2 regions of the Salinibacterium sp. AL4.1 genome follow, and region 2 is predicted to be linked to the other one. Evidence: predicted binding sites of a transcription regulator. Region 2 holds the regulator's gene; the other holds the start of a gene.

Region 1 (16,105 bases), 780 kb from region 2:
GTGCCCTCCATCTCGATGGGGTTCTGCGTCGCAACCACGATGAACGGTGATTCCAAGGTGTAGGTGGCACCGTCGACCGTCACGCTGGATTCAGCCATGCACTCGAGCAATGCGGATTGGGTCTTGGGGCTCGCGCGGTTGATCTCATCGCCGATGAGGATGTTCGCGAAAACGGGGCCCTTCTTGAACTCGAACTCGCGGGTGTTCTGGTTGTAGACCGAAACACCGGTGATGTCGGCGGGCAGCAAGTCTGGAGTGAATTGCACGCGAGAGACCGTGCTGTCGACCGTGCGGGCCAGTGCACGCGCGAGCATCGTCTTGCCGACGCCCGGGACGTCTTCGATGAGCAAATGTCCCTCGGCGAGCAGCACCGTGAGCGCCAGTCGCACTGCCTCGGTTTTGCCGTCGATCACTGTCGAAACACTGCGAATAATCGCATCACAGCGCTCGTGGAACACGTCATCGGGCAGAGACCCGGAGCTAGGGACATCCATGGAGTGAGTCTTACACCCGTCTTGCACTACGGCAATTGTTTGCGGTCGCGGAGGCGTTCTTCGAGAGCCCGAATCTTCTGTTGGCGCTCAAAATATTCGATCTCGGCGTCGAGCTTGGCGATCTCGGCTTCTGTCGAGCTCATGGTGTTCGTCGCGAGGTCTGCACGGCGCTCGGGTGCGCCAAACGATGAGAAGGTCGGTGCAGCCGAGTTGTATTCGCGACCAACCGCGAACCACAAAATGCTGCCGAGGAACGGCATGATGATCACGATAAACAACCACGTGATCTTGCCGAGATTCTTGATGCGAGATTCATCGATCAGGATGACGTCGATCAGAACAGAGATCAGTAGCGCGAAATACGCGAACGAAACGAGGAGCCCCATTCGAATATCGTAAGCGCAAAATCAGCCACAGTCGAGCATTATTCCTCTTTGAGGGCGCTCTCGTCATGAGCCTCATCGAAGCCTGCCATCCACGCCTCTTTTGTGCCCAGACTGAACATGTCTTCGGGGCCGCTGCGCACGAGGGAGCGGGCGCCGGGAGCATCGAGATCGGCGACATGGCTGCCGAGCCCGCGCAGCACCGCCACGGGTAATCCCCCGGCCTTGCCCTTGACCAAATCAGTCGCGGAGGCAACCTCGTCGGCGAGCGCCGTGACGCTCACCGCGAGCGGGCGGCCCGACGCATCCGCGGTTCCCCGCAGGTCGTCAAGCACGTGAATGCCGGCGGCACCGATGGCGATGTCGGCCTGCCCCTTGCGCCACGGGCGCCCCACGGTGTCGGTAATCACGAGGCCAATGGTCACGCCGAACCGCTGCCGCAGGCCAGCACACAGCGTGCGCGCGGTCGCGTCGGGATCGAGCGGCAAGAGCAGAACAATGCCGTCGGGAGTGTTGCTGGAATCAACACCGGCGGCCGCCATCACGAGACCGAGTCGGTTCTCGACGATACGCGTAACACCATTGGGGTGCTCGCGCGATGCGACGATGCGCACGGTTTCGTCGGTGATCGCTTGTTCGCGATCTGCCGCTTCGACCGAGCGACCCTCCGCCTTGCTCACAATCTTGGAGGTCACGGTGAGGATGTCACCATCGAGCAGTCCGCCCGCATTAACATCGCCAGACTCTGCCACGAGGGCGTCCGCAATCACCTCGACGAGATCGTCTCCGGACACAATTTCGGGGATGCCGGGCACGGCCCATGCGCTCATTCTCACGCTTCTAGTGTGGGGCATTATTCGTGCGCGCTTCTACTTGCGCAGTGCGGGAAGCACGTCGCGGCCGAAGACATCCAAGAATTCCCGCTGATTGCGACCTACGTTGTGCAGGTAGATGCGATCGAACCCGGCGTCGAGGTAGCTCTGGATGTAGGCGCGGTGCACGTCGGGATCGGCGCTGACGGGCATCCGCCCCTCGAAGTCTTCTGGTCGCACCATGCGGGCAAGCTGTTCGAGCTCGAAGGGCGAGCGGATGTCGTTCTTAGCGAACCGCAGTCCACCGTTCGGCCATTCGGTGAGCGCGTTGCGCATGGCCTGTTCGTCGGTTTCGGCCCAGCTCAAGTGCAGCCGCAGCACGCGGCTCTGGCTTTCTCGACTGCGCCCCGCCTCACGGGCACCTTCGGCGAAGCGCCCCAGCAACATGTCGATCTTCTCAAGCGGTGCCGCTTCGGTGATGAGGCCGTCGACGGTCTTGCCGGCGCGCTTTGCGGCGACCGGGCCGGCCGTCGCGACCAAGATCTCGGGGGCGACCTCGGGCATTGTCCAGAGTCGCGTCGACTCGAGGCGGTAGAACTGGCCTTCGTGGCGAACGTCTTTGTTCGCGAGCCCCGAGGCGAAGAGCTTTTTGATGATCTCGACGGCTTCGAACATCCGGTTGATGCGTTCTGGGGCTTCGGGCCAGTACTGACCGACGATGTGTTCATTGATCGCTTCGCCACTGCCAAGCCCCAACCAGTGACGGCCCGGGTTCATCGCGGCAAGGGTGGCGGAGGCCTGGGCGACCATCGCAGGATGCCACCGGAACGTCGGCGCTGTGACGCCCGTACCGAGATCTCCCGTCGTGGTTTCGCCGAGACCACTCAGCACGTTCCACACGAACGATGCTTGCCCCTGCTGCGGCACCCACGGCTGATAGTGATCCGCGGCCATGACCCCGCGAAAGCCCCGCGTTTCTGCATGCTGCGCAAAGCCCATCACCTCGCGCGGATGAAACCGTTCGAGCATGGCGGCATAGCCGATATGGGGGGCAGCAACAGTCACGGGCATCCGTCTATTGTGGCGGTAATGGTGCCCCAAGTGGGCCCACCATTCGCGCAACCGTTGAGTTGGCACGCCGACGGGCGGATAATGGCGGTCTACTCAATGAGGAGTCAGCATGAAGCTCGGCGCGTTTTCAGTCAGTGTCACCGTGAAATACCGTGCGGTGCCTCTCGCTTTCCCCCAGAGATGCAGTCGAGCGCGAGTCCCGATCCTGATCGATCAGCACCGCTAGCCCGCCGATGCACGTCATTCTCATCCCCGGATTCTGGCTCGATGGAGACTCCTGGGCTCCTGTAACCCGCGCACTTCGCAATGCTGGACACACCGTGCACCCGCTCACCCTCCCTGGCTTGCGACGCCGCGACACCAACCGCGCGACGGTAACCCTGGCTGACCACATCGCGGCCGTGGTCGCGGTCGTTGACGCCCTCACCCACGTGGAGGCTGATGGCAGCGAGAACGGTGACGAAGACGAACGACCGACGCCCCGCATTGCCCTCGTTGCCCACAGCGGCGGTGGCCCCATTGCCCACGCGGTAGCGGATGCCCGGCCCACGTGCTTGGCCAGAATCGTGCACGTCGACACCGTGCCGCTGCCCAACGGCATGCCGATCAACACCGAGTTACCCACCGTGGAGGGCGAGATTCCCCTGCCCGACTGGAGCGTTTTCGATGATGAAGATCTCGTTGACCTCACCGACGAACTGCGCACCTGGTTTCAAGAAATCGCGATCCCCCAGCCAGCGCTGATCGCAACCACCCCGCAAACGCTCTCCACCCCGGCGCGCTTCAGCGTGCCCGCCACCGTGATCTGTTGTGAGTTTCCCGCCGACCAGATGCGAGAGTGGATGAGCGAGGGAACACCCTTCGCGACCGAACTCGTTCAGCTCACCGACCTCGAACTCGTGGACCTACCGACCGGGCACTGGCCGCAGTTCACGAAACCCGCTGAGCTCTCGGACGCCATCATCACGGCTTTGCATCGCACCTAAATTAGGTCTTGTCGTCAGCGACTGCCCGCCCTACACTGAGCAAACGCCAACTATTGAAAGGAGCCTCGCGTGTTTATTTTCACTTTTACGAAGAACCCCACGACCGCCGGCTCCGTCTGGCGCCTCACCGCCTAATCGGTTAGCGTTTTTCGCTCACCGGTTCTGACGGTGGCGGCGCTCACGGAGCACACGGCCCAACTCGATCATCGCGAGACTGCGACGACTGACGAGTCTGCATCCCCTTCGCGGGTGCGTTCGCCTCTCGATGATTGTCCCTTCTTCAGCGACTCGCGATCACTGTGGGAAGCCGTTGGGTCACCACCTGAAACAGCGCAATTTTGCGCGCCTTCCGCATCCAGTTTTCTCACGAATACAGCTCACGAAAGACATCTCATGAACGCAACTCTGGCGGTCCCTAAAGACCGCCGTGACCATCCGCCCAACCCCAGCCCCGTCGCTGAACAACCGCGCCACGCCTCACCGCGTCGCGTCGGAGTCATCGACCGTCTTGCTCTGCACCTCGGCATCGCTCTCATCACGTGGAGCCGCCGGCCGCACCGAGCTCGACTGCTCGCCTCGGCCCAGCTGCGGGCCGAACATCAGCTTCGTCGCGAGCGACTGGCTCAGGCCAGGGCTCGTGCCGAGCAGAATTACCCGCGGTTCATCATCCGCTGAGAACCACGCACGCGACCGTCGCCGGAGCCCTCCGGCGACGGTCGTTTCGTTGTCAGCGAACTTTGAGCACAATGACTTGGCACTCTCGGGGCGAGAGTGCTAATTTTTGATTGTTGAGTCACAGTGACTCAACTTTGAGAAAGGGGTTTCCCATGACACTGTCATTTGATCCTTTTGCCGAACTCGACAGGCTCTCCACAGCTGCCCAGTCCCGCGTCGGCACCCAGCCCATGCCCGTGGATCTCTACCGCCAGGCTGACGAGTACGTTCTCACCGCCGACCTTCCGGGCGTCGATCCCGGCTCCGTTGACGTTGACGTTGACGGTCAGCTCCTCACGATTCGAGCCGAGCGCACCGCTGGCGAGCGCGAAGGAGCCAAATGGCTCTCGCAGGAGCGCCGCTACGGTTCCTACCTTCGCCAGTTCAGCATCGGTGCGGGCATTGACCGCGACAACATCAGTGCCAGTTACGACAACGGCGTGCTGAGCGTCATCATCCCGGTATCGGAGAAGGCAAAACCTCGCAAAATTGAGGTCAGCACCAACTCCGTGAACCAGGCTCGATCGACTGAGAAGGTCGCTGTTACGAGCTAGCCAGCAAGCAGTAGTCGGCGGCGTTGATTGCCGACACAGCAGCGATGGGCGGATGCTTCACGCATCCGCCCATCGTTCGTTAAACCGTGTGCGCGTCTCGCGCTCTAGCGCTCTACAGCGCCCGCAATCGCGGAGCGATGTCGCGCTCGAAGAGTTCAAGGAAGCGACGCTGGTCGCCACCGGGCGCGTGGAACACGAGGTGATTGAGGCCGGCATCCACGTACGGGCGAATCTCGTCAACGATCTTGTCGGGATCGTTGCCCACAATCCAGCGCGACGCGATCTGCTCGATCGGCAGAGCATCGGCGGCGCGTTCCATCTCGATGGGGTCAGTGATGTCGTGCTTCTGCTCCTTCGAGAGAGCAAGTGGCGCCCAGAAACGCGTGTTCTCGAGAGCAACGTCGGCATCGGTGTCGTAAGAGAGCTTGATTTCGATCATCCGGTCAATGTCTTCGAATTTGCGGTCCACCTTGGCCGCACCCTCCTTGACGCCCGGGATGAGCGCGTCGTTGTAGAGTTCCATACCCTTGCCCGAGGTACAGATGAAGCCGTCACCCGCGCGGCCGGCATAGCGCGCCACCATGGGTCCTCCGGCGGCAATATAGATCGGGATGGGCTGGTCGGGGCGGTCATAGATGCTCGCACCGTGAGTGGAGTAATACTCCCCCTCGAACGACACCCGGTCTGAAGTCCAGAGCTCGCGCATGAGGCGAACCGATTCGCGCAAGCGAGCGAAGCGCTCTTTGAACTCGGGCCAGTCTTGCTCTCCGGCACCGCGGAATCCGGTCGCTACTTCGTTGAGGGCCTCGCCTGTTCCGACGCCGAGCATGATGCGCCCCGGGTACAGGCAACCCATCGTGGCGAAGGCCTGAGCGAGCACGGCGGGGTTGTAACGGAAGGTCGGGGTCATCACGCTCGTGCCGATACGGATCGTGCTCGTGCGCTCACCGACCGCTGCCATCCAGCTCAGCGAGAACGGGGCGTGACCGCCCTCGTGACGCCACGGCTGAAAGTGGTCGCTGACCGCAACACTCTCCATACCGTGAGCTTCGGCGGCCACCGCAATCTCTACGAGTTCACGCGGGGCGAATTGTTCGGCTGACGCTTTGTATCCGAGAGTGAGAGTCATAGACCCATTGTGCCGGTGTTAGTCGCGCGGCGCTTGCAAAAACTCAGAAACCACCCGAGGTACATACGGCGCAACATCTCCGCCGAGCGCCGCCACCTGGCGCACGAGCGAGCTGGAGACGTGCGCATGCGCGGGATTCGGCAGCATAAAGATGGTTTCGACGGCCGCGAGATCGCGGTTCACGATCGCCATGGGCGTTTCGTACGCAACATCCACTTGAGAACGGATGCCCTTCACGATGACGCTCGCACCGACCTCGGTGCAGTAGTCGACGAGTAAGCCCATACTCCAGCTGGTGACGCGGATGTTGCCGGCGAACCGAGCATCCGCTATCGCTTGCTCAAGCAGCGAGACGCGCTGGGCAATCGGCAAAAGTGCCGTCTTACCGGGGTTGTGCACGACAAGAACGTGCACTTCGTCAAAGGTTTTTGCTGCCCGCTCAATCACGTCCAGGTGGCCCAGGGTGACAGGGTCAAAGGACCCGGGAACGACAGCGATCCGACTCATGCTTCAACGATAGCCGCTGAGGGCTTGCAACATCGTGGGAGTTCGCTGTGCGGAGAACTTGTTTTGCTGACGTTAGTTTTCGTTGGGCTAGTTCTTACCGAGGAAGGCTTCGGCGCTCTCGTCGAGACGACGCTGCAAGGCCTCGGCGAGCGCCGGATGCTCCGCAAGGGTCGGATCGGCGGCCTGCACCGTTTGTGCTGCCTCGCGTGCTTCCGTGATGAGTTGCCCGTCGTTGGCCACGCGCAGCAGCTTGAGGCTCGAACGCCCGCCCGACTGCACTCCGCCGAGCACATCGCCTTCGCGACGCAGTTCCAAGTCTTTATTCGCGAGTTCGAAGCCATCGAGAGTGGATGCCACAGCCTCAACGCGTTCGCGAGCCAATGACTCCCCCTCGGCTGCTGTCACAAACAGGCACAGGCCGGGGACGCCACCACGGCCGACACGGCCGCGCAGCTGGTGCAATTGGGAAACTCCGAAGCGGTCCGCATCAAGAACGACCATCACTGAAGCGTTGGGCACGTCGACGCCCACCTCGATCACGGTCGTCGCGACGAGCACATCGATATCGCCCGCAGCAAACGAGCGCATGAGTTCGTCTTTCTCGTCGCTCGAAAGCTTGCCGTGCAGCGCCTCGATCCGCTTGCCTGCGAGGACCTCGTTGCTGCGCAGCGAGGCCAGCACCTCAGTGACGTTGGCGATGGGTCGCGGCGGGCCGGCGTCCGGATCATCGGTGGCTTTCGGGGCGGGCTCGCTGCCGGGCTCTTCTGTCTTGGCGTCAATCGCGGGGCACACCACGAAGCCCTGCCGCCCGATAGCCAGTTCCTCAGCCAGCCGTTGCCAGACGCGCGACACCCAGCCGGGCTTCTCTGCCAGCGGCACGACATGACTGCTGATCGGTTGGCGGCCAGCGGGCAACTCGGCGATGGACGAAATGTCGAGGTCGCCGAAGACCGTCATTGCCACGGTGCGCGGGATCGGCGTTGCGGTGAGCACGAGAACGTGCGGCGGCTTGGCGCCTTTGAGCCGCAGAGCCTCACGCTGGTCGACACCAAAGCGGTGCTGCTCATCGACGACGACGAGACCGAGATCGACGAAGCTGACGGCATCACCCAGGAGTGCATGTGTGCCGATGACGATGCGCGAAGCACCCGAAACGGTCGCCAGCAGGGCCTTCTTGCGCTCTGCCGTGGGCAACTGACCAGTGATGAGGGTCGGGCGCAATTCGGCCGCGAGATCGGGACCCAGCGTTCGCACGATCGACCGAAAGTGTTGATGAGCGAGCACCTCGGTGGGCGCCAGCAACGCTGACTGGCCACCGGATTGTGCCACAGCCAACATCGCCCGCAGCGCGACGAGCGTCTTACCGGAACCCACCTCACCCTGCACCAGGCGATTCATCGGCACAGGCTCGGCAAGATCATGGAAAATTTGCTCGCCGACGGACTGCTGGTCGCCTGTGAGCGTAAACGGCAACGCAGCATCGAAACCTTCGAGCAGAGAGCCCGCCGAGCGCGCAATCGCCTCAGACTCGCGTTGTTTCTGGCGCTGCTGCAAGAGAGCGGATTGCAGCACGAAAGCTTCTTGAAAGCGCAAAGCATCGCGAGCGCTGCGCCAATCGGAATCGACCTTGGGGCGGTGCACAAGCTCAAGCGCCTGCGAATACCGCAGCAGTTCGCGTTCGCGGCGCACGGCATCCGGAACCGGGTCTTCGAGCGGGCCGAGCGTATCGAGCACAACCTCGACCGCCTTCTGAATCTGCCAACTCGCGACAGTGGAAGTCGCGGGGTAAATCGGGATCGGCTGCTCTGCCCACCCCTTAGCCTGCTCGGGCTTCTTCAGCTCAAGAGCATCGCGATCGAAAAGTTCGTAATCAGGGTGCGCCAGTTGACGCGTGCCACGGTACTGGCCGACCTTGCCGGCAAAGATTCCGCGAACGCCCGGAAGGAGCTCGTTCGCCCGCCACGCCTGATTGAAGAAAGTGAGGGTCAGGATGCCCGTGCCGTCGCTGATCGACACCTCAAGAATCGAGCCGCGCTTGTTGCGCATCGGGCGGTTACGCACCTCGCGCACTTCTGCCACGATCGTGACCGCCTCATCCAGCGGCAATTCGGCAAGAGCGGTGAGCTCACCGCGCCGAGCGTACCGCCGCGGATAGTGCGTCATGAGGTCGCCGACCGTGAGCAAACCAAGGCCGCGCTGCATCGAAGTAGCAGTGCGCCCGCCCAGCACAGCGCTGAGCTTTTGATCAAGGGGCGAGGTCACTCTAGAAGAGTACCCGCGACCACTGGCGTTCTTCAGACGGCTAGGCTCGAAAGGCCATGACACGCATAATCGCCGGATACGCCGGCTCCCTCACGATTGCCGTTCCCAGCGCGGGTACGCGCCCCACGAGCGACCGCTTGCGCGAAGCGATCTTCTCCGCACTTGAAGCTCGCGACGCCATCGACGGCGCCCGCGTGCTCGATCTCTATGCCGGTTCCGGAGCCCTCGGTCTCGAATCCGCCTCCCGCGGAGCACCGCACGTGACCCTGGTGGAGAAGAATCCGCGCGCCGCCGACACGTGCCGCAAGAACGCCACGCTCATCGCGGCGAAGGCTCCGCGCGGTTCGAAGCCAATCATTCTCACCGCCGCCCGCGCCGTGCACACGTTTTTGGAGACATCCGGTGATCAGTGGGATCTCGTCTTTATTGACCCGCCGTACGAGCTCGGCAATGCCGAACTCGACGTTGCTCTCGCATTGCTCGCACCGCAACTGAGCCCTGACGCCCTCGTGATTGTGGAACGCAGTTCACGCGACCCCGAACCAGAGTGGCCCGCGGGTCTCGAACTCGACCGCCGCAAAGACTACGGCGACACCACCCTGTACTGGGTGCAGCCGAGCGAGCAGTAGCCGTACCGCAGGCTCGCACTTCTGGGCACAGCTTCGCGGGTGGAGCCTGAGCGAGCGCTACCCCGCCGCGCCATCCCACCCGGCATACGGGTCCCAGCCACCGCGCTCGGTGTACGCGACTCCATCGACGAGTAGCCCTTCCCCCTCGACCACGCGACCGATCGCCCGAAAACCTGCCGGTAGCGTTGCCCCCTCGGGGAACGTCGCCAACAGCGAGTGATCTTCGCCACCATCGAGTTGCACTCGACCACCCACCGCTTCGGATGACAGGTCGAGCCCCACTCCGCTGGCCGTCGCAATGCGGCGCGCATCAATCGCGAGCCCATCGCTGAGGTCGAGCATCGAAGTGGCTCCGCCGAGCGCGGCAGCTTTGCCGTCCGCGATGGGAGGCGCTGGCCTGAGTTGGGCGGCGATGGCCTCGGGATGCTGGGCTGCCAGCGCGGCGGCGGCTGCAGCATCCGGTTCCCCGTCGACGACACCCTCGGCGAAGAGCAGCCGCAGCCCTTCGGCCGCGAGACCCAGCGTGCCAGAGACCGCGATCACATCACCGACGCGGGCCCCCGAGCGTAAAACGGGAGCGCGGCCTTCGAGATCTCCAAAAGCGGTGATGACAATTGTGAGAACGGTCGACACCGAAAGGTCGCCACCAATGACTCCGCTGCCGGGAGCCAGCGCCTCGCAGCCTTCGCGCAGGCCATCAGCAATCGCTTCGAGCGACGAGACCGGAGTGTCGTTCGGGGCAGCGATCGCGACCACGAGACCGGTGGGCACCGCCCCCATCGCAGCGACATCTGACAGGTTCGTGGCCGCGGCCTTCCAGCCGAGGTCATACGGGCTCGACCACGCCATCCGAAAATCGGGGCCATGAATCATCATGTCCGTTGTGATCACGACGCGCTTGTCCGGCGTCGCCAACACGGCAGAATCGTCGCCCGGACCAATTAGCTCGGCAGCGGCAGAAGGCAGGCGAGGGAAAATGCGCTTCAGGGCAGCAAGTTCGCCAACGCCACCGAGAGTGTCTGGGGTCTCGCTCTCGCGGTCAATCGTCATGAACTCACGGTAGCCTGAAGGCGATGAGAACGACGACCCGCACTCCCCTGATCGCCCTGCTCGCGATGGTCCCTTTACTGGCAACGCTGGGCGGATGCGCGGCGATCGTGCCGCTCGAGCCCGGTGATGACGCGGGTAACCCGACGTGCGCCGACGTCATCGTGCGACTGCCCGATACTGTCGCGGGGCTCGACAAGCGCGAGACCAATGCTCAGGGCACCGGCGCATGGGGCGAACCCGCCACCATCCTGCTGCGCTGCGGCGTTGCCGTTCCTGACCCCACTGCTGAGTTTGCCTGTGTCACAGCGCCCGAAGACGGTATCGACTGGCTGCGCGACGACAGCGACGCCCCCAATTACGTCTTCACGTCATACGGCCGCGACCCTGCCGTGCAGGTCATCATCGACAGCGATGGTGACCCCGACATCGAAGGCGACGAGGTTTCTGGGTTCGACGCTTTGAGCGACGTAGCCGGGGCCGTGAGCCAAGTGCCCGCCGACAGCTTCTGCGTCGCCCTGTCAGACACCATTGCACCGACGGACACCGACGCGCCTGAATAGCCCAGATGCCACGGTGGACTCGGCGCCCCTTGCTCCTGCTCGACGCGAACTGCTCCGCTAGAGCGAGCTAGCGAACGGTTTCACGCCCGAGTTCAATCAGTTCGTTGATCAGCTCGGGGTAACTCATTCCGCTCGCTGCCCAACACTTGGGGAACATCGAGATCGGCGTGAAACCCGGCAGCGTGTTGATCTCGTTGACCACAAACTCAGAGCCGTCGAAAAAGAAATCAACGCGGGCAAGGCCTGCCCCGCCGATCGATTCGAAAGCGCGGGCCGCGGTGCGCTGCATTTGCCAGAGTTCGCCATCGCGCAACGGCGCGGGGCAAATAAGTTCGGCGGCGGCCACATCGAGATACTTTGCTTCAAAGTCATAGAAATCGCGGCCGGTGACCACGATCTCGCCTGGGAGGCTCACCCGCGTCTCGCCACCATCGCGGCCCGAAAGTACTCCGCACTCGATCTCGCGACCGGTCATTGCTTGCTCTACGAGAGCAGTGGAATCTTCGGCAAAGGCAGTAGCGAAGGCAGCATCGAGTTCGTCGGGGCTCGAGACTTTTGTCACGCCCACCGACGAGCCAGCGCGGGCAGGCTTCACAAAGACAGGGAAACCCAGGCTGGATGCGCGCTTGCGCCAGACATCCGGGGTGCGCTGCCAGTCGAGCGCCGACACGGTCACCCACGGCGCAACGGCAACACCGGCAGCCTCGAGCGCGAGCTTCGTGAAGTGCTTGTTCATGCCCATGGCAGAGGCGAGTACGCCGTTGCCGACATAAGGCAATCCCGAGAGCTCGATGAGGCCCTGAACGGTGCCATCTTCGCCGAAGGGTCCGTGCAAGATAGGGAACACGATGTCGACGTCGCCGAGGCTGCGAACGCTGCCGTCGGCCTCCACCACGGTCATTTCGCGGGACGCCGCCGAATCTGGCCAGCGCACGCGCGTGCCATTGTCAACGACCTCGGGCATCGCCTCGGGGTTCAGCAAGAAAGTCTCGGCGTGATCGGGCTGCAGCGTAAACGCGCCGTCCCGAGTGATGCCGACGGGGATGACAGTGTACTTGTCACGATCGATCGCGGAGAGAACTCCCCCGGCGGTCGCGCAGCTGATGCTGTGTTCCGAAGAACGACCGCCGAACAGCAGCACTACCGTCACAGGACCACTCGCGGTTGGTGTGGGCTGAGTCGTCATCGTTTACTCCCCTTGAGGAAGGTCGTCAGTGGTGAGGTGCGGCGCGATATCCCGCGGGGCGAGCGTGCCGGCCAAGACCTCGGCGACCTGGCTGGCGATCGGCATGTCTACGCCCTTTGAGAGCGCGAGTTCGAGAATCGGCGCCACCGACGAGAGGCCTTCGGCTGTCTGGTTCATCTGCTTGATAACTTCAGAGAAGCTGTAGCCCTGACCCAGCAGGCGGCCGGCGGTGTTGTTGCGCGAAAGTGATGACTCGCACGTCGCGATGAGGTCGCCGAGCCCGGCAAGACCGGCCAAGGTTTCAGGGCGGGCGCCAAAGGCGACCGAGAAGTCTGTCATTTCGGCAAGGCCGCGCGTAATGATCGAGGCCTTGGTGTTCTCGCCGTAACCCACGCCATCCACGATTCCGATGGCGACAGCGATGAGGTTCTTGAGCACTCCGCCAAACTCGGTGCCGATGACATCGGTGTTTACGAAGGAACGGAAGTAGCGGTTGCGTGCGGTGACGGCAACCGCAGTTGCGGTTTCGAGGCTCGCACTGCTCATGACCGCAGCGGTCGGCTGTTCCTTGGCAATCTCTAGAGCCAAGTTGGGGCCGGATGCCACGGCAACCCGGTTGGGATCAACGCCCAACTCCTGCAGAATAACTTCACTCATTCGCGCTCCGGTGCCCTTTTCGACACCCTTCATTAGCGAGACGATAATCGCGTCTTCTGGAATGAGCTCGCGAACGATGCGCAGGTTCTCCCGCAGCGACTGAGCTGGCACTGAGAGATAGACCTGCTCGGCGCCATCCAAAACCTCATGCAGTTTGTCGCTGGCCCAGAGGGAGCGTGGCAAGTTGATACCGGGAAGGTAATCGCTGTTGCGCTTGGACTGCGAAATTTCGCGAGCCAACTCGGGGCGGCGTGCCCACAGCGCAACGTCGTTGCCGCCGTCAGCCAGAACTTTGGAGAACGTGGTTCCCCAGGAGCCAGCACCGAGAACGGCGACGCGGCGGGGAGTTTCGGGCGTTTCAGCGTTGTCGTTGATCACGTTATTTACTCTCGAATCGGCCGGTCTCGCTTTGACCATGCTCGGCGGGGTTGTAGCGCACGGCGGGGGCGCTCTCTTGTCGCAATTCTTCGAGCAGCGACGTAATGGCAGTCATGAGTTTCTCCGTTGCCTCAGCGAGCACACGCGAATCCACATGCTTGCCCTCGTACTCCGAGAGATCGATGGGTTCACCAAAACGAATGTGAATTGTCTTACGGGGAAAAACACTAATACGTTTCGAGTACCGCGGCAGGATTTCATGCGCACCCCAGCTCGCGGTGGGGATGAGGGGGATGCCCGCTTCAAGCGCAGTACGCACGGCACCGTACTTGCCACGCATCGGCCACATGTCGGGCTCGCGGGTCAGCGAGCCCTCGGGATAAATCACTACCGCGAGGCCCTGGTCAGCAATCTGACGAGCGGCCTTCATGGGATCGCCGCTCTGGCGACCGCGGGAGACACGCTCTACGGGAACCTGCCCCGATTTCTTGAGCAGCCAGCCAGCAACGGGAACCTTGAATAGCGACGCTTTGGCCATATAGCGCGGCATCCGCCCAATTTTCCACATGGCAACGCCGATCACGACGGGATCGATGTTGCTGTAGTGGTTAGGCGACATGACGAACGCACCCTCAGCGGGAACGTGGTGGGCGTCGTGCAATCTGAACTTCGCCAACACGGTCATCGTGGGGAGCAGGAGAAGAGCGAGCACCCGAAAGGCGGCCGTTTTCTCCGACTTCACACGCTTCGGCTGCGGTGAGCTGGATGTCACCGGCGGCTATCCCTCGTAGACGAAGTCAGCGCCCAGCGATTCGAGCTTGTCGATGAAGTGTTCGTAACCGCGCGCAATGATCCCGATGTTGCTGACTGTCGACTGACCGTCAGCGGTCAACGCTGCAATGAGGTGGCTGAATCCACCGCGCAGGTCGGGGATCTCAACATCCGCACCGTGCAGCGCTGTCGGGCCGATGATGACCGCTGCCTGCTCGAGGGGACGGCGAGGAACGCGGCGGCTGACCGACTCAATTCCTGCTTCGAACACCTCGATATTCGCGCCCATCTCAACGAGCGCCTCGGTGAAGCCCAAACGGTTCTCGTACACCGTCTCGTGAACCACGGAACGTCCTTCAGCCTGAGTGAGCGCAACGATAAGGGGCTGCTGCCAGTCCGTCATGAAGCCAGGGTGCACATCAGTTTCGATAACAACGGGCTTGAGCGCTCCACCGGGGTGCCAGAAGCGGATGCCGTCTTCAGCAATATCAAAGGCGCCACCCACCTTGCGGAAGATGTTTAAGAAGGTCATGAGCTCTTGCTGCATGGCGCCTTCAACGAAGATGTCTCCGCCGGTGGCCAGAGCAGCGGACGCCCAGCTCGCGGCTTCGTTGCGGTCGAAGAGTGCGCGGTGGTTGTAACCGCTGAGCTTCTCGACGCCCTCGATGAAGATGACGCGGTTGGGCTCGACGTTGATGATCGCACCCATCTTTTGCAAGATAGCGATGAGATCCATGATCTCGGGCTCGATTGCCGCGCCCTTGAGCTCGGTAACGCCCTGGGCGAGAACCGCCGTGAGCAGCACTTGCTCAGTCGCGCCCACGCTCGGGTAGGGCAGGTCGATGTTCGCGCCATGGAGGCCATCGGGGGCCGTGAGGCGAATGCCCTCATAGCTCTTGTCGACGACAGCGCCGAAGGCACGCAGAGCATCCAAGTGGAAGTCGATGGGGCGGTCGCCGATGCGGCAACCACCGAGGTCGGGGATCAGCGCTTCGCCGAGGCGGTGCAACAGCGGTCCACAGAAAAGGATCGGGATGCGGCTCGAGCCGGCAAGGGCGTCAATCTTGGCGAAGTGCGCCTTGAGTACGTTTTTGGGGTCGAGGGTGAGTTCGCCGTCTCCGGTCTCGGTGACCGTAACGCCGTAGGCCTCAAGCATCCCGGTAACGACGCCGACGTCGCTAATAGCCGGAACGTCCCTGAGAACGCTGGGGGTGTCGGCGAGAAGCGCCGCCACCATTGCTTTAGTAGCGAGGTTCTTCGCACCGCGAACGTTGATGCGTCCACGAAGAGGCTTTCCACCATTAATGACGATTTGGTTGGAATGCAGACCGGATCGCTTGGCCGCCGCTGTTGCGTCTTGAGCCAATGGATTCATCGTTACCTCTACTTCGCTGGCAAAGTCTTGGGTCGCCATGATTCGCGGCGGCTTTCAAACTCCGTGATGTCTGTTTCGTTTCTCAGGGTGAGGCCGATGTCATCGAGGCCTTCGAGCAAACGCCACCTAGTGTAATCATCAATCTCGAATGTGAACTGTGCGGACCCCGCTGTTACGGTGCGGGATTCAAGGTCAACGCTCACTTCAAGTTCAGGGTCAGCCTCGACGAGGGCCCAGAGCGACTCGATGTCTGCCTCAGAAAGCTGCGCGGCCAACAACCCTTGCTTTCCCGAGTTGCCTCGGAAGATGTCGCCGAAGCGTGAACTCAGCACGGCTTGGAAGCCAAAGTCACGAAGCGCCCAGACGGCGTGCTCACGGCTGGAGCCAGTGCCGAAGTCAGAGCCGGCGATCAGGATCTTGCCGTGGCTGTAGGGCTCGCGGTTCAGAATGAAGTCGGGGTCTTGACGCCAACCGAAGAAGAGCGCGTCGTCGAATCCAGTCTTCGTTACTCGCTTGAGAAACTCGGCAGGGATGATCTGGTCGGTATCAACGTTGCTGCGCTTGAGCGGAACAGCGATTCCGCTGAT
Region 2 (16,105 bases):
AACGCGACCGTCACGGGCCAGACCGTGCGTGCACTCATCGGCGCCAACTACGTCAATCTTGCTAACAGCGGGGATGACGATGTAATCCTGTCCATCACCGTTCGAGTTCTCGACGCCGCTAGTGTCACTCGCGGCACTGGCATCTCGAACGTCGCGACGCTGACGTGGGAGCGTGTCAACGGAACCGCTGACTCGCAGCGAAGCAACACGACGACCACGCGTGTCGTCGAGCCCGACATCAATCTCACCAAGAAGAGCAACGCTGTTTCGGGTCAGGTCGAAGCCGGCCAGATCGTGACGTACACGCTCGAGCTGCGTAACGCTAGCGGCACCTACGTGTCGACGGCGCACGACACGACCGTCGTTGACCACGTGCCGAACACTGTTCAGCCCGTCGATGCCAGCAACGTTCCTGTGACCTCTGACCAGATTCTGCCCGGCGGGGGAGTGTGGGATAACACCGCTCGCACCATCACCTTTACGGTCGCCTCGATCGCACCCGGTGCCGGCCCCGACCTGACGTACAAGGTTCGCGTCGTTGACCCGCTTCTGAGTGGTGCGACGATCGTCAACACGGTCGATGCCATTACGTCGTCGATTGCCGGTGGCAACCCCAACGAGCGCACGTCGCTCTCGCCGCTCGGAACCGAAGCCAACGGCTACCAGGCCAACGACGACCTCACGCTGCGCGCACCCGAGTTGGGCGTCAGCAAGTCGGCGACGCCGTCGTCACGCACGATCGGTGAGGTCATTACCTACACCGTCGACGTAACCATCCCCAAGGATGTCGTTGCCTACGACGCCACGATCATCGACACGATGCCCACCAACGTGCGCTTCGGTGAGTTCGTGAGCTCGACGTGCGATCAGGCTGGCTCGCCCTGTGCTGAGTCCGCTGCGCTGATCGGTTCGCCGACCACGACGGACCGCACCATTGGCTACTTCATCGGTGACATCGATCCCGCTGAGGCTGAAGTGCGCACCGTCACGATTACCTACACCGGGATCGTCACGACTGCTGCGGCATCCGGAAACACCCTGACCAACACGGTTCGTCCGTACTGGAACAACACCGACACGATCACGGGTTCGCCCACGACCGTTCCGGCACCGGGTGACTTCGACAAGGTGGGCACTCCGTCGACCGCGAACGTCTCGGTCATCGAACCGCGACTGACGATCGACAAGGATGTTGCTGGCCAGGTTGGCGACTCTGACACTCGTCGTGCCAAGCCGGGCGAAGAGCTCGAGTACACGATCGTCGTACGCAACGCGGGCAACTCGCCCGCCTACGACGTGACCGTCACTGACACCCCCGACTCTCGCGTCACCGACTTCACCTCCGCTGGTGTTGTTGGCGTGACCCCGACCGACGTCGACCCTTCAGACGGAACTCTCGGCTGGACGATCGCTGGCCCGATTGCGGCGGGCGCATCCGTGACGATCAAATACACCGTCACGATGCCGGTCGTCGACGAAACGAGCGAACTCGTTTCGGCGCGCGAAGTCATCAACACCGCTGACGTTCCTCACTACTTCGGTGTGGCCCCGAGCGCGCAGGTCTCCGGTATCGACTACAAGGACTACGACAACGTGACTCCGGATGTCGTGAGCGTCGAACTCGACCTCGCCTCCATCGGTGACTACGTCTGGTTCGACGTCAACAACGACGGTGTTCAGGATTCCACTGAGCCCGTTCTTGCGGGCGTCGGCGTCACGGTTGTCTACGCGGGAATTGACGGCATCTTCGGCAACACCGACGACGAGACCTTCACTCGCACGACCGACAGCAACGGCGAATACCTTGTCACCCAGCTGCCCGGTGGGTCATACCGCGTAACCGTGGATGCGTCCACGCTTCCCGCTGGAATGACTCCGAGCTACGACCTCGACGGCACCACCGCAACGCCCAACGGCGTGTGGCAGGGAACCCTCGCCGAGAACGACAAGAAGCGTGACGTCGACTTCGGTTACACGGGATCCGGCTCGATTGGCGACTTCATCTGGTTCGACCAGAACAAGGACGGCATTCAGGACTCCAACGAGCCCGGCCTGCCCGGCGCGACGGTCACGGTTGTGTTCGGCGGCCTCGATGGCGACCTCGCCACGACCGCTGACAACATCACCTACACGGCGTCGACGGATGCCGACGGCAAGTACCTTGTAGAGAACCTGCCTGCGGGCCCCTACACGGTGACGGTCAGTGACCTGCCTGCGGGGTACTCGGTTGTTTCCGACCCCAACGGCGGTACGAGCGCGACCTCGACGACGTCATTGACGGCCGGCCAGAACCGTGACGACCAAGACTTCGGCTACGCGGGCACCGCATCCATCGGTGACTACGTGTGGATCGACCGCAATGGCGATGGCGTTCAAGACGCCGACGAGCCCGGAATCTTCGGCGCAGAGGTTGAGCTGACGTGGTTCGGCGAAGACGGCGTGCTGGGCGGTGGTGACGACGGAGTCTTCACCACAACCACCGACGGCGACGGGCTCTACAGCTTCCCGAACCTGCTCCCGGGCAACTTCTCGGTAGCAGTGACCGGCGGCCTGCCCGCTGGCGCAACGAACAGCTACGACCGCGACGGCGACAACGACTCCGAAGCTCCCGTATCGCTCACCGTTGGTCAGGCAGTCACCGACGTTGACTTCGGCTACGACGTGACCTCCGTTATCGGAGACCGCGTCTGGTGGGACCGCAACAAGGATGGCGTGCAAGACAGCAACGAGCCCGGGTTGGCTGGCGTAAAGATTCTCGTCACCTACCTCGGCACCGATGGTGTTCTTGGTGGCACCGGCGCGGCTGGCGACCTCGAGTTCGAGGCCACGACGGACAGCAACGGCGACTGGACTATCACCGAGATCCCCGATGGCAACTACATCGTCGAGGTTGTCAGTGGTGTCCCGGCTGGCTTCAGCCCGACCTTCGACAACGACAGCGGAACGACGTCGCCCGACGAAGAGTCTGCGGTCACACTGGTCGGCTCTGACCTCATGCAGGACTTCGGCTACGCCGGAAACTCCAGCATCTCTGACACTGTGTGGCTCGACCTCAATAAGGATGGCGTCAAGGATGCTGGCGAGCCTGGCTTGCCCGGCGCCGAGGTCACTCTCGTGTGGTTCGGTCCGGATGGCGTAGCGGGTGGCGGCGATGACGTCACGTTCGTTGAAACCACCGACTCCAACGGTGAGTACCTCTTCGATGGTCTGCCCGAGGGCAACTACACCGCCACGGTTGACACGACGACCCTGCCTGCTGGCCTGACGCCGACGTTCGATGCGGATGCCGGACCCAACCAGCCGACGGCCGGGACGGCGGCATCCGGTGTTGGCCCCAACTCCACGACCGCCATTGCGCTGCCCGCAGCGACCGACCTCGACAACATCGACTTCGGTTACGTCGGCACGGGCAAGATTGGCGACACCGTCTGGCTCGACCAGAACGGTGACGGCATTGTTGACGCGACTGAGCCTGGCATCGCCGAGGTAGACGTCACGCTCACCTGGGCCGGCCTCGATGGCATCCTGGGCAATGAGGATGACGTTGAGTCGACAACGAAGACCGATGCCTCGGGCAACTACCTCTTCGAGGACCTGCCATCAGGGCTCTTCACTGTTGAACTGTCGGGACTGCCTGCAGGGCTGACCTCTACGGTTGACCCCGACGGGGGAGCTGATGACCAGTCCGAGCTAACGCTCGCTGGTGCTGAAGAGAACCTCGATCAGGACTTCGGCTACCGCGGTGACGCGGGAGTGGGCGACCTGCTGTGGCTCGACGTCAACAATGATGGCGTTCAGGACACCAACGAGCCCGGTCTTCCCGGAATCGTTATGACGGTGACAAGCCCCGGCTTCGATGGAATCTTCGGCAACGAAGACGACATCATCGTCACCACCACGACGGATGAGAACGGTAACTACCTCGTAGAGGGACTGCCGGCTGGCGAAGTGAAGGTCTCGTATGACCCCACAACGTTGACCGAGGGTTACGTGCCAAGCTCTGACCTTGACGGCGACGTGTTCTCCGAGACGACGGCAACGCTTGTCTCGGGTGAGACGCTCCTCGATGTCGACTTCATCGTGATCGGTAGCGCAACGCTCAACGGCATTGTGTTCGACGACCCGAACGGTAACGGCGTTCGCGACAGTGGCGACCGCGGCATCCCCAACGCTGAGTTGGATGTGGTGTGGGACGGCCCGAAGGGCCCCGTCACCGTGCGCGTCACGACCGACGCGAATGGTGCGTGGGAACTCACGAACCTTCCTGCCGGAACGTACACCGCAACGGTCGACCTCGCGTCGGTCGATGCCGAATACCGCCCGTCAACGGGTACTGCTTCAACGGTCGAGCTGCCCGCCTTTGGCGAGCGCTCGGTCATCCAGGGACTCACGACGTTGATGCTCGCCTTCACGGGTTCGAACATCGCGCTGGGAGGCCTGCTTGCTGGGCTGCTCTTGCTGAGCGGATTGCTGCTCCTCCTGCCTGCACGTCGGGTGCGTGGCGGAGGTAAGCGCGTCTTGGCTATCACTGAGTAGCCGCAGCTAGCGAAAGGCGCGACGAGCGTGCCGGGCGTCGGGCCCGGCACGCTCGTCGCGCCTTACTTCGTTTATCGAGGTGTTCGCACAGTGCCCCCGCCGCACCCGAACTCACGGAAATGCAGGGCACTCGGCGAAACCTTGAGTCACTCCCACTCAACTTTCAGCTAGGCAGCTTGACTCTCGACTCAAGCAGGAGCAAACTTGATACAGCGCGACTCAAGTTCGCAAACCCAAACGCTTAAAGGAGTAAGAGCACATGGCTCGAGCAGTAGGTATTGACCTCGGAACCACGAACTCCGTAGTTTCCGTTCTCGAAGGTGGAGAACCCACCGTCATCGCAAACGCCGAAGGAATGCGCACTACGCCTTCCGTCGTCGCATTCACTAAGGATGGCGAAGTCCTCGTTGGTGAAACCGCCAAGCGTCAGGCTGTCACTAACGTCGACCGCACCATTGCTTCCGTCAAGCGCCACATTGGTACAGGCTGGACCGTCGCAATCGACGACAAGAAGTACACCCCGCAGGAAATCTCCGCTCGTACGCTTGCCAAGCTCAAGCGCGACGCCGAGCAGTACCTGGGTGAAGACGTCACCGACGCAGTAATCACCGTTCCCGCTTACTTCAACGACGCTGAGCGTCAGGCAACGAAGGAAGCTGGTGAGATCGCGGGCCTCAACGTTCTGCGCATCATCAACGAGCCCACCGCTGCTGCACTCGCGTACGGCCTCGACAAGGGCAAGGAAGACGAGCTCATCCTGGTCTTCGACCTCGGTGGTGGAACGTTCGACGTTTCGCTGCTCGAAGTGGGCAAGGACGACGACTTCTCGACCATTCAGGTCAAGTCCACCTCGGGTGACAACCGCCTCGGTGGAGACGACTGGGATGCCCGCGTCGTTGACTACCTGATCCAGCGCTTCAAGGACTCGACCGGTGTTGACGTTTCTGGCGACAAGATCGCTAAGCAGCGCCTCAAGGAAGCCGCTGAGCAGGCGAAGAAGGAACTCTCCTCGCAGATGTCGGCAAGCATCCAGCTTCCGTACCTCTCGCTCACCGAGAACGGTCCAGCCAACCTCGACGAGACGCTCTCACGAGCCAAGTTCGAAGAGCTGACCGCCGACCTTCTCGACCGTGTTCAGAAGCCCTTCAACGACGTCATCAAGGAGGCAGGCGTCAAGCTTGCCGACGTATCGCACGTTGTTCTCGTGGGTGGATCGACTCGTATGCCCGCCGTTGTTGAGCTCGTCAAGAAGCTCACGGGTGGCAAGGAGCCCAACAAGGGCGTCAACCCCGACGAGGTCGTAGCTGTTGGTGCTGCACTACAGGCTGGTGTCTTGAAGGGTGAGCGCAAGGACGTTCTGCTCATCGACGTCACCCCGTTGAGCCTCGGTATCGAGACCAAGGGCGGAATGATGACCAAGCTCATCGACCGCAACACGGCTATCCCGACCAAGCGCAGCGAGACCTTCACCACGGCGGATGACAACCAGCCTTCCGTCTCGATTCAGGTCTTTCAGGGTGAGCGTGAGTTCACTCGCGACAACAAGAACCTCGGAACGTTCGAGCTCACCGGTATCGCACCGGCGCCTCGTGGCATCCCGCAGGTTGAGGTCACCTTCGACATCGACGCCAACGGCATCGTGCACGTGTCCGCCAAGGACAAGGGCACCGGCAAGGAGCAGTCGATGACGATCACGGGTGGCTCAAGCCTCTCGAAGGACGACATTGAGCGCATGGTTCGTGAGGGCGAAGAGCACGCTGCAGAAGACAAGGCTCGCCGCGAGGCAGCCGAGGTTCGCAACAACGCAGAGCAGCTCGCGTACTCGACCGGAAAGCTCATCACCGACAACGCTGAGAAGCTGCCAGAAGACGTGAAGACCGAGGTTCAGGCCGACGTTGACGCGCTCAACACGGCGCTTGCCGGCGACGACGAGGCCGAAGTAAAGACGGCCTTCGACAAGCTCACCGAAAGCCAGCAGAAGCTCGGCGAAGCAATCTACAAGCACCAGGAAGAAAACCCTGAGGCCGCTGCAGAGGGCGACGACGCACCCGCTAGTGAGAGCTCAGACGAAGACATCGTTGACGCCGAAGTTGTTGACGAAGACGAAGCTGACTCGGACAAGAAGTAAATGTCTGACAACAACCACGACCACGACGAAAACCAGGAGCCGGTGATCAACGACGAAAGTCAGAGTGATCCGGAAACCGGCGACGTCAGTGCGTCTGACTCGGCTGCCGCAGAGGAATCTGCGGCAGCCGAGGGGCAGCCCGCTGCAGAAGATGCTGCGGATGCTGCTTCGGACGCCGAGAAGGCTCCCGACGAGCTGAGCGAAGAAGACCAGCGTCTTCTCGAAGAAGCTAGCCGGGACCTCGTCGCCGAGATGCGTGAGCAGATGTTGCGTGCGCAGGCCGAGCTGGTTAACTTCCGTACTCGCGTAGAACGTGACCGCGTTGCTAACCGTGAAGCCGTGATCGCTGACGTCGTTCGTTCGATGTTGCCGGCGCTCGATGACCTCGATCGTGCGGACAAGCACGGCGACATCAGGGAGGGAACCCCCATCGCGCTCGTTGCCCAGAAGATCAACGCGAGCTTTGAGCGGTTTGGCCTGCGCAAGATCGGTGAAAAGGGCGAAGCCTTTGACCCCGCCTTCCACGAGGCCGTTGTTCACCTGAACGACCCCGAAGCAACGGAGAACACGATCGCTGACGTCATCGAGCCGGGCTACATTCTTGGTGAGCGCGTAGTGCGTGCCGCGAAGGTTGCTGTCTCTGGCCCCGCTGACTAGGGCCGGGGGTGGCGTGTAGTGGCTAGCCAGGATTGGTTCGATAAGGACTTTTATAAGGTGCTTGGAGTGTCGAAAGACATCTCCGAGGCCGACTTGAAGAAGACCTATCGCAAACTCGCGCGTCAATTCCACCCGGATTCCAACCCGGGAGATCCGAAAGCTGAAGCACGCTTCAAAGAGATCAGCGAAGCGCACTCCGTGCTTTCTGATCCGGAGACGCGCAAAGAATACGATCAGGTTCGTGCCATGGGCTCGGGCGCTCGCTTCCAAGCGGGTGGCCAGGGCGGTCAGGCTGGCGGCTTCGAGGATGTCTTTGGTGGCATGTTCGGTGGCGGTGGCCAGAGTTATGGTGGCCAGAGCTACGGCGGAGGGCAGTCGAGCGCAAGCTTCGAGGACCTCCTCGGTGGCATGTTCGGCGGTCAGGCGGGCCCCGGTGGTGGCCCCGGTTTTCGGGGCGGCCCCGCTAAGGGTCGCGACCTAGCTGCGAACACCACGCTCGACTTCGCTACGGCGATTAACGGCGAAACGATCAAGCTCCAGCCTGCTGGCGGCCGTCCGATGAACGTCAAGGTTCCTGCGGGAGTCAGCGACGGTCAGAAGATCCGCCTGAAGGGCAAAGGCGAGCCGAGCCCGAATGGTGGCCCGGCTGGCGACCTCGTGTTGACGGTGACGGTGCGCAAGCATCCTGTGTTCGAGCGGGAAGGCAGCAACATTCGTGTTGTTGTTCCCGTCACGTTCGCGGAGGCAGTGCTCGGCGCCACGATCGAGGTTCCCACTCTCGGCGGTGCTCCGGTGAAACTGAAGGTTGCACCGGGAACCCCGAGCGGGCGAGTATTGCGAGTAAAGGGTCGCGGCGTCGCGACAGCAAAAGCAACCGGAGACCTGCTTGCCGAAGTGCAAGTGGCGGTGCCTAACCGCATCCCGGAAGCTGCGTTGGCGCACCTCGAGGCCTTTGCAGAAGCGATGCCCGCAGAGAATCCGCGGGACGACCTGATTGCCCGAGCCAGGAGCTAATAGCCATGGATGAGCTAACCCCCGCGTTTGCTATCGCCGTTGCGGCGGAGCTAGCGGGAATGCATCCGCAGACGTTGCGACAATACGACCGTCTGGGTCTCGTGTCTCCCACGAGAACCAGCGGTCGGTCGCGGCGCTACTCTATGCGCGACGTGATGCAATTGCGCGAGATCGCGGCGCTCAGCGCCGAGGGTCTCAACCTCGAAGGCATCAAGAGAATTCTTGACCTCGAAAACCAGGTCACTGAACTCACCTCTCGCGTTCGCGAACTCGAAACGGCGCTGGCCGATGAGATGCTCTCCAAGCCGGGCCGACGCGTGTTCGCGGCGGGTCAGGCCGGCGAAGTGATCTCATTGCGCGCCGGAACGCGAGCCGAACGCACCGACCAAGTCGTACTCTGGCGCCCCTTCGTACGCCGCGACAACCAGCTTCCCCGCTGATGATGCGCGCGGCATCGAACAGCCACACGTCCTTGCGGCGGGCACCCTAATGTTTCGCGAAGCACCACCGCTCGGTGGCCCCGCAATCTTGCGTCAGCGCTGGAGCGAAGTTTCCTTTTTGCACTGGCGCGTTGACCCCGCCATTGTTGCCCCGTTCATGCCCGAAGGGTGTCGCCCCGACACCCTCAACGGCAGCTCCTGGGTGGGGCTCATCGCGTTTCAGATGTCACAGAGTTCGTTCTTTGGCGGGCCCCGCATCCCGTGGCTCGGCGATTTTCCCGAAGTGAATGTGCGACTCTATTCGGTCGACGAGAAGGGCAGGCGCGGCGTTGTCTTTCTCTCGCTCGAGGCCTCGCACCTGATTCCCGTTCTCACCGCGCGGGCCGCTTTTAGTTTGCCGTACCAGTGGGCCTCGATGAAGATCGGGCAGCGCGACGGGCAGATTGCCTACAAAACGAAACGGCATGGCCGGCCGGATGCGGCATCCCACATCATTGTGCGACCGATCGACGACCCGGCGGCCAGCGTTTCACTCGCGACTGACCCCGAGGCAACGTTCTTGACAGCGCGGTGGGCGTTTCACGAAACCCACCGCGGACGAACGATCTACTGTCGCAACCAGCACGAGCCGTGGCCGCTGCAGCCGGCCGAAGTGGTCTACCTCGACGACGGTTTACTCGCTGCAGCCGGGTTCGAGGGTCTTGCCGACCGCGCTCCCGACTCAGTTCTCTATGCCAGCGATGTTACGACGGTGTTTGCTGCACCCCAACAACCGTTCCAGATTCGTGCGCCTCAGTCGCGACCAGTGTGGACGTCTGCGCGCTCTTCGTAGCTTCCGCGAGCAATATGCCTAAGTTGCATAGACAATTTTGGGCAATATGGTCTCACCAGCACAAATGAGCATTGCCTCTCGCGTCAGTCGAGGCCATGATGAGTAACCACAACGTCATATAGGCACAACACGATTGAAACGATGAACCCGGAGAATGAACGCACGGGGATAGTTCCCGTTCGCGCGTCACATTCCCGGTTTATCACCGAAGGCAATGACGCCGAATAACGCAGGAGGCACCATGACGACAGTTCGCGCAGCAATCACTCAGACCACTTGGACAGGCGATAAGGAGTCGATGCTCGACAAGCACGAGCAATTCGCCCGGGATGCCAAAGAGCAAGGCGCTCAAATCATCTGCTTCCAAGAGCTCTTCTACGGCCCGTACTTCGGGATCACTCAAGACAAGAAGTACTACCGCTACGCCGAGCCTGTTGATGGCCCGATCGTTACGCGCTTTCAGGCGCTGGCTAAAGAGCTCAACATGGTCATGATTCTGCCGATCTATGAAGAGGCGATGACGGGCGTGTATTACAACACCGCCGTTGTTGTTGACGCTGACGGCACCAACCTCGGTTCGTACCGCAAGCACCACATTCCTCACCTCGACAAGTTCTGGGAGAAGTTCTACTTCACGCCCGGCAACCTCGGCTTCCCGATGTTCAACACCGCCGTCGGCAAGGTCGGCGTTCACATTTGTTACGACCGCCACTTCCCCGAGGGATGGCGTGAGCTCGGCCTCAACGGTGCCGAGATCGTGTTCAACCCGAACGCCACGAAGCCCGGACTCTCCAACCGTCTCTGGGAGGTCGAGGGTCCCGCAGCAGCAGTCGCCAACGGCTACTTCGTGCTTCAGCCCAACCGCGTTGGCCTCGAAGACAACGAGTACGGCGACGAAGCCGTTGACTTCTACGGCACCAGCCAGGTCATCGACCCCCGCGGAAACTTCGTGGGCGAACGTGGCTCAGGCACCGACGAAGAGATCATGATTCGCGATCTCGACATGGACCTCGTGCAGGAGATGCGCGACGACTGGCAGTTCTACCGCGACCGTCGCCCCGACGCCTACCTGTCGATCCCTAAGTAAGCGATAACGTCAGCCCCGGGTTGCCTCGGCGCCCGGGGAACAGCAGGCATTCGACATCGCAGAGGAGCGAATCATGGCCACCACTCTCATTTCTGGCGGTACGGTCGTCAGCTCAACGGGGCGCGCCCCAGCAGACGTACTGATCGACGGCGAAGTAATCAAGGCTGTGCTGTCACCCGGCAGCACGCTGTTTGGAACGGATGTTGCGGCATCCGTCGACACCGTCATTGATGCCACGGGAAAGTACGTCATTCCCGGTGGTATCGACGCGCACACGCACATGGAGCTGCCCTTCGGCGGCACCGCGGCAATCGACACCTTTGAGACGGGCACTCGCGCTGCGGCGTGGGGCGGCACGACCTCGATCATCGACTTCGCGGTGCAGACCTTTGGCGAGCGCATCGAAGATTCTCTCGCAGCCTGGCACGGCAAGGCATCCGGCAACTGTGCGATCGACTACGGCTTTCACCAGATCGTTGGTGACGTTACGCCCGATTCGCTGAAGGCCATGGCGAAGCTGCCCGACGAGGGCATCACGAGCTTCAAAATGTTCATGGCGTACCCGGGCGTTTTCTACTCGGATGACGCTCAGATTCTGAAGGCCATGCAGGTGTCCCGCGACACCGGCCTCATGACGATGATGCACGCCGAGAACGGCCCGGTTATCGACGTTCTCGCCGAGCAGCTCGTGGAGCAGGGCAAGACTGACCCGTTCTATCACGGTGTCGCTCGCGCTTGGGAGATGGAAGAGGAGGCGACGCATCGTGCGATCATGCTCGCCAAGCTCACCGGTGCTCCGCTCTACATCGTTCACGTCAGTGCGAAGCAGGCGGTCGAACAGATTGCCGGCGCTCGCGACCGTGGCCAGAACGTGTTTGCTGAGACGTGCCCGCAGTACCTGTACTTGAGCCTCGAAGAACAACTGGGTGCTCAGAGCGAGCAGTACGGTCACTTCGAAGGCGCCAAGTGGGTGTGCTCGACTCCGTTGCGTTCGCGCGAAGAGGGCCATCAGGATGCCATGTGGCAGTCGCTGCGTACGAACGATGTGCAGATGGTCTCGACCGACCACTGCCCGTTCTGCATGAAAGACCAAAAAGAGTTGGGCCTCGCGGACTTCCGCAAGATCCCCAACGGCATGGGAACGGTCGAGCACCGTATGGACCTCATGTACCAAGGCGTTGTCACGGGAGAAATTACTCTCGAGCGCTGGGTTGAACTGACGAGCACCACCCCCGCTCGAATGTTCGGAATCTATGGCCGTAAGGGCGTTATCCAGCCCGGTGCCGACGCCGACATCGTCGTGTACGACCCCAACGGTCACACCTCGATCGGTATGCCGGTCGATGAGAACGGCAAGCCCACGGGTAAGAAGCACCACATGAACATGGACCACGCTGCCTGGGAGGGCTTCGAAATCGACGGCCATGTCGACACCGTTCTCTCCCGCGGCAAGGTCATTGTTCACGACGATCAGTACCTCGGTTCGAAGGGTGACGGCCGCTTCATGAAGCGTGGCCTCACCCAATACCTCACCTAAACGGCTCGCAGGCAGCATCCGCATGGCTCCGGCCAGCGGATGCTGCCTTGGCCTTCCTTCCATCACGAACCAGGAGCATCATGGAATTCGGAGCAGTACTTCAAACCAACCCGCCGTCGGCACGAACCGTTCAACTAGCGAAGCTTGCAGAGGCGCACGGCTTTGACTACGTCTGGACGTTCGATTCACACATTCTGTGGCAAGAGCCCTATGTGATCTACAGCCAGATTCTGGCCGAGACCCGCAAAATCAAAGTCGGCCCGATGGTCACGAACCCGGCCACCCGCGACTGGACCGTCACGGCCTCCACCTACGCCACGCTCAACGAGATGTACGGCAACCGCACCGTCTGCGGCATTGGCCGCGGCGACTCGGCTGTGCGCGTGACCAACGGCAAGCCCACCACACTGAAAGATCTTCGCGAGTCGATTCACGTCATCCGTGAACTCGCCAACTCGCGTTCGGTCGAATACGGTGGCGCCCAGTTGCAGCTGCCGTGGAGCAAGGGCTCAGAGCTCGAAATGTGGGTTGCCGCCTATGGCCCCCTCGCCCTCAAGCTCACCGGTGAAGTCGGAGATGGCTTTATTCTGCAGCTTGCTGACTTGGACATCGCAGCGTGGATGATTAAGAAGGTGCGCGACGCCGCTGAGGCTGTCGGTCGCGACCCCATGTCGATCAAGTTCTGTGTTGCCGCTCCGATGTACATCGGTGATGACTGGGAGCACATGCGCGACCAGTGCCGCTGGTTCGGTGGCATGGTGGGAAACCACGTTGCCGACATCGTCAAGAAGTACGGCACTGACGGTGACGTGCCCAAGGCTCTCACCGACTACATCGAGAAGCGCGAAGGTTACGACTACAACCAGCACGGTCAGGCGGGTAACACCCACGCCGACTTCGTGCCCGACGAGATCGTTGACCGGTTCTGCCTCATGGGCACCGCCGAGCAGCACATCGAGAAGCTCGAGAAGCTGCGCGAGCTGGGGGTCCACCAGTTCGCTGGCTACCTGCAGCACGACAACAAAGAGGAAACGCTGCGCGTCTACGGCGAGACGGTCATTCCGGCTCTCACCGAAACAGTGACGGCGAAGGCCTAACCCGATGACGGCAACCCAAAACGATAAGCGTGGGGAGGTTGCCGTCCGCCCCGCGAGTTCGCCGGGTGCGCTGGCTAACCCCGCGCGCGCTCGGCTGCTCGGCGGCTTCGGCTGGGGCATCGCTGGCGTTCTCTTCATCGCGCTGCTCTGGGAGGGCTACAAGTTCCTCGGCCCCGATAACGGCGTGCTGATTGGCGAACTCCGCGTTCTTCCGCGCACGACCGACCTGGCCATGCCGCACCTCTGGGACATGATGGTGCGGTTGGCCGAGCCGGTCACGCGCGCCGATGGTGCGCTTCCGCTCTGGGCCGTCGTTGCTCTCGCTGCTCTCACCACGCTCGGGATCGCCGCAGCGGGCTGGGCGGTCGGAGTGATCGTGGGCATCGCCTTCGCGCTGCTCATGCAGCGCTGGCGTCTGGCCGAGTTCGGGCTGCTGCCGTGGATCGTCATCAGTCAGACCGTGCCCCTCATCGCCTTCGCCCCGGTGGTGAAGAGCTGGGGCTCGCGCGTCGAAATCGGCTCGTTCGAGTGGCAAGACTGGATGTCGGTCGCCCTCATCGCAAGCTACCTCGCGTTCTTCCCGATCACCGTCGGCGCGCTCAAGGGGCTGCAGTCTCCTGACCGCATCCACGTTGAGCTCTTCGAAACCTACGCTTCGGGCTACTGGCCGACTCTGCTGCGTTTGCGGCTGCCGGCATCCGTTCCCTATCTTCTTCCGGCCCTTCGCCTCGGTGCGGCTAACGCCGTGATCGGCGCGGTCGTGGCCGAAGTGTCAACGGGACTTCAGGGCGGCATCGGTCGCCTGCTTATTCAATTCGCCGGTCAAGCATCGGGTGACCCCTCCAAAGCATGGGCTCCCATTTTCGGCGCGATCGTTCTCGGGCTTGTTGCGGCCGGTTCGGTCGCCCTGCTCGGAGCGATTCTCAAGGACTACAGACGAACCGAGGAGGCCGCATGAGCGACCAGATCCCGACCACCACTTCTGCCATCGACCTCGGCGCGACCATGACAGCGGATGCCGCTGCCGTGCGGGTGCGCGGAGTGAACAAGCAGTTTCAGACCACGACCGGCATCGTGCATGCGCTTGAGAATGTCGACCTCACGGTTCAGGCTGGCGAGTTCGTTTCGCTCATCGGTCCCTCGGGCTGCGGCAAGTCGACACTCATGCGCCTGATCGCCGACCTCGACGATCCGACCTCGGGGGAGTTGACGGTGTTTGGCAAGACCGCCACCCAGGCTCGTCTCGATCAGGACTACGGCATCGCGTTCCAGCAGGCCGGGCTGTTGCCGTGGCGCTCGGTGGCCGCGAACGTTGCGCTTCCGCTCGAACTGCACGGCGTCGCATCCGCTGCCCGTCGCACTCGCGTTGCGGAACTTCTCGACATGGTGGGCCTCACCGAGTTTGCCGACCGCTTTCCTGATCAGCTCTCGGGTGGAATGCAACAGCGCGTTGCCATCGCGCGTTCGCTGGCGGAACAGCCGCGACTGCTGTTGATGGATGAGCCCTTCGGAGCGCTCGACGAGATGACCCGCGAGAAGATGCAGACCGACCTCGTACGCATTGCCGCCGATACCGGCGCTGCCGTCGTCTTCGTGACGCACTCGATTCCCGAGGCCGTGTTCCTCTCTGACCGTGTCGTCGTCATGTCGCCGCGGCCAGGTCGCATCAGCCAGATCGTCGAGATGCGATTGGATGCCGCCGACGGCCGCGAAGACCGCGACGACGACCTGCGCGAAGCATCCTCCTTCTTCGAAATGGTTACCGAAGTGCGGGAAGCTCTGCACGGTGGAGCCGACCACTCGGCCGGCGACGGTGCGGGAACAGCGCGGGGAGTGGACACGCGATGAGCGCGAGCACCAGTACTTCGGCAAACGCGATCGTCGGTCGCGGAGTAGGAGCGCGCCGCTCGAAGGGCTGGAGTCCCCGCACGGAAGCGACGCTGCGCATCGTGGCCCCGATCAGCTTCGGGCTCATCGTGCTCATCATCTGGCAGCTGCTCGTGACCGTCGGTGGCGTCTCCGACTACCTCCTGCCCAGCCCGATCTCCATCGTGACGGAACTCGTCGAGTTCTGGCCCTCCGTCGTTTCGGCCACCGCCCTCACCGGCACCAACAGCCTGCTCGGGCTGCTGGTCGGCTCACTCGTCGGAATCGTGGCGGCAGCGCTCGCGGCCCGCTCGCGCATCGTTGACCAGATGAGTGCCCCGATCGTGGCGGCCCTCGCGGTCGTCCCGATCGTTGCCTTGGCTCCCGTGCTCAACTCCATGTTCGGTGCCGATAGCCAGTTCGGCCGTCAAGCGATCGCGGCTATCGCCTCCTTCGTGCCGATCTTCATCAATACTCTGCGGGGGTTCCGCCAGACGAAGCCCGTGCACCGCGATCTGATGAAGGCCTACGCCACGAATTCCGGGCAGATGCTGATGAAGCTCACGCTGCCCACGGCACGTCCCTTTATCTTGACCGGCATCCGCATCGCCTCCTCGCTCGCCGTGATCTCCGCCCTCGTGGCCGAGTACTTCGGCGGACCACGTGGAGGCCTCGGCAGCCTGATTGCAACCTCGGCAGCCTCGAGCGCGTATGGCCGCGCGTGGGCTTATGTCGTGGCATCCATTGCTCTCGGTCTGCTCTTCTACCTCGCGACGCTCGCCCTCGAACGACTGGTGCTGCGTCGCGTTCCGACCGGGGGCTCCCGATGACAGCACCCCGCCCACAAAAGAAAGGGAGATAACCGCTCCACCCGCAGTACAGCAGTACCGCAGTACCCCGCAGTATCCACT

The links. The regulator HspR, encoded in region 2, represses chaperone genes until heat shock. The targets are predictions, from matches to a motif close to AAGTTGAGTCNNNNNGACTCAACTT.
Region 1: the regulator HspR is predicted to act here: its motif matches at 4,532-4,556, upstream of ACWTV3_RS03765 (Hsp20/alpha crystallin family protein).

Annotation. Positions count from the first base shown of each region.
Region 1 covers NZ_JBSOQK010000001.1:759,855-775,959, forward strand. Annotated here, with positions in the region: gene ACWTV3_RS03735 (AAA family ATPase) at 1-494, opposite strand, end outside; gene ACWTV3_RS03740 (PLD nuclease N-terminal domain-containing protein) at 521-880, opposite strand; gene cofE (coenzyme F420-0:L-glutamate ligase) at 919-1,707, opposite strand; gene ACWTV3_RS03750 (TIGR03557 family F420-dependent LLM class oxidoreductase) at 1,747-2,760, opposite strand; gene ACWTV3_RS03755 (alpha/beta fold hydrolase) at 2,994-3,746, shown strand; gene ACWTV3_RS03760 (hypothetical protein) at 4,140-4,421, shown strand; gene ACWTV3_RS03765 (Hsp20/alpha crystallin family protein) at 4,574-5,014, shown strand; gene fgd (glucose-6-phosphate dehydrogenase (coenzyme-F420)) at 5,127-6,143, opposite strand; gene coaD (pantetheine-phosphate adenylyltransferase) at 6,162-6,650, opposite strand; gene ACWTV3_RS03780 (ATP-dependent DNA helicase RecG) at 6,738-8,852, opposite strand; gene rsmD (16S rRNA (guanine(966)-N(2))-methyltransferase RsmD) at 8,969-9,541, shown strand; gene thiL (thiamine-phosphate kinase) at 9,599-10,591, opposite strand; gene ACWTV3_RS03795 (DUF3515 family protein) at 10,615-11,151, shown strand; gene ACWTV3_RS03800 (D-alanine--D-alanine ligase family protein) at 11,219-12,337, opposite strand; gene ACWTV3_RS03805 (NAD(P)H-dependent glycerol-3-phosphate dehydrogenase) at 12,341-13,372, opposite strand; gene ACWTV3_RS03810 (lysophospholipid acyltransferase family protein) at 13,374-14,144, opposite strand; gene murA (UDP-N-acetylglucosamine 1-carboxyvinyltransferase) at 14,151-15,518, opposite strand; gene leuD (3-isopropylmalate dehydratase small subunit) at 15,527-16,105, opposite strand, start outside.
Region 2 covers NZ_JBSOQK010000001.1:1,539,556-1,555,660, reverse strand. Annotated here, with positions in the region: gene ACWTV3_RS07530 (SdrD B-like domain-containing protein) at 1-4,536, shown strand, start outside; gene dnaK (molecular chaperone DnaK) at 4,796-6,664, shown strand; gene ACWTV3_RS07520 (nucleotide exchange factor GrpE) at 6,665-7,321, shown strand; gene ACWTV3_RS07515 (DnaJ C-terminal domain-containing protein) at 7,340-8,335, shown strand; gene ACWTV3_RS07510 (heat shock protein transcriptional repressor HspR) at 8,341-8,775, shown strand; gene ACWTV3_RS07505 (YqjF family protein) at 8,825-9,607, shown strand; gene ACWTV3_RS07500 (nitrilase-related carbon-nitrogen hydrolase) at 9,849-10,694, shown strand; gene hydA (dihydropyrimidinase) at 10,768-12,231, shown strand; gene ACWTV3_RS07490 (TIGR03842 family LLM class F420-dependent oxidoreductase) at 12,312-13,328, shown strand; gene ACWTV3_RS07485 (ABC transporter permease) at 13,333-14,286, shown strand; gene ACWTV3_RS07480 (ABC transporter ATP-binding protein) at 14,283-15,176, shown strand; gene ACWTV3_RS07475 (ABC transporter permease) at 15,173-16,024, shown strand.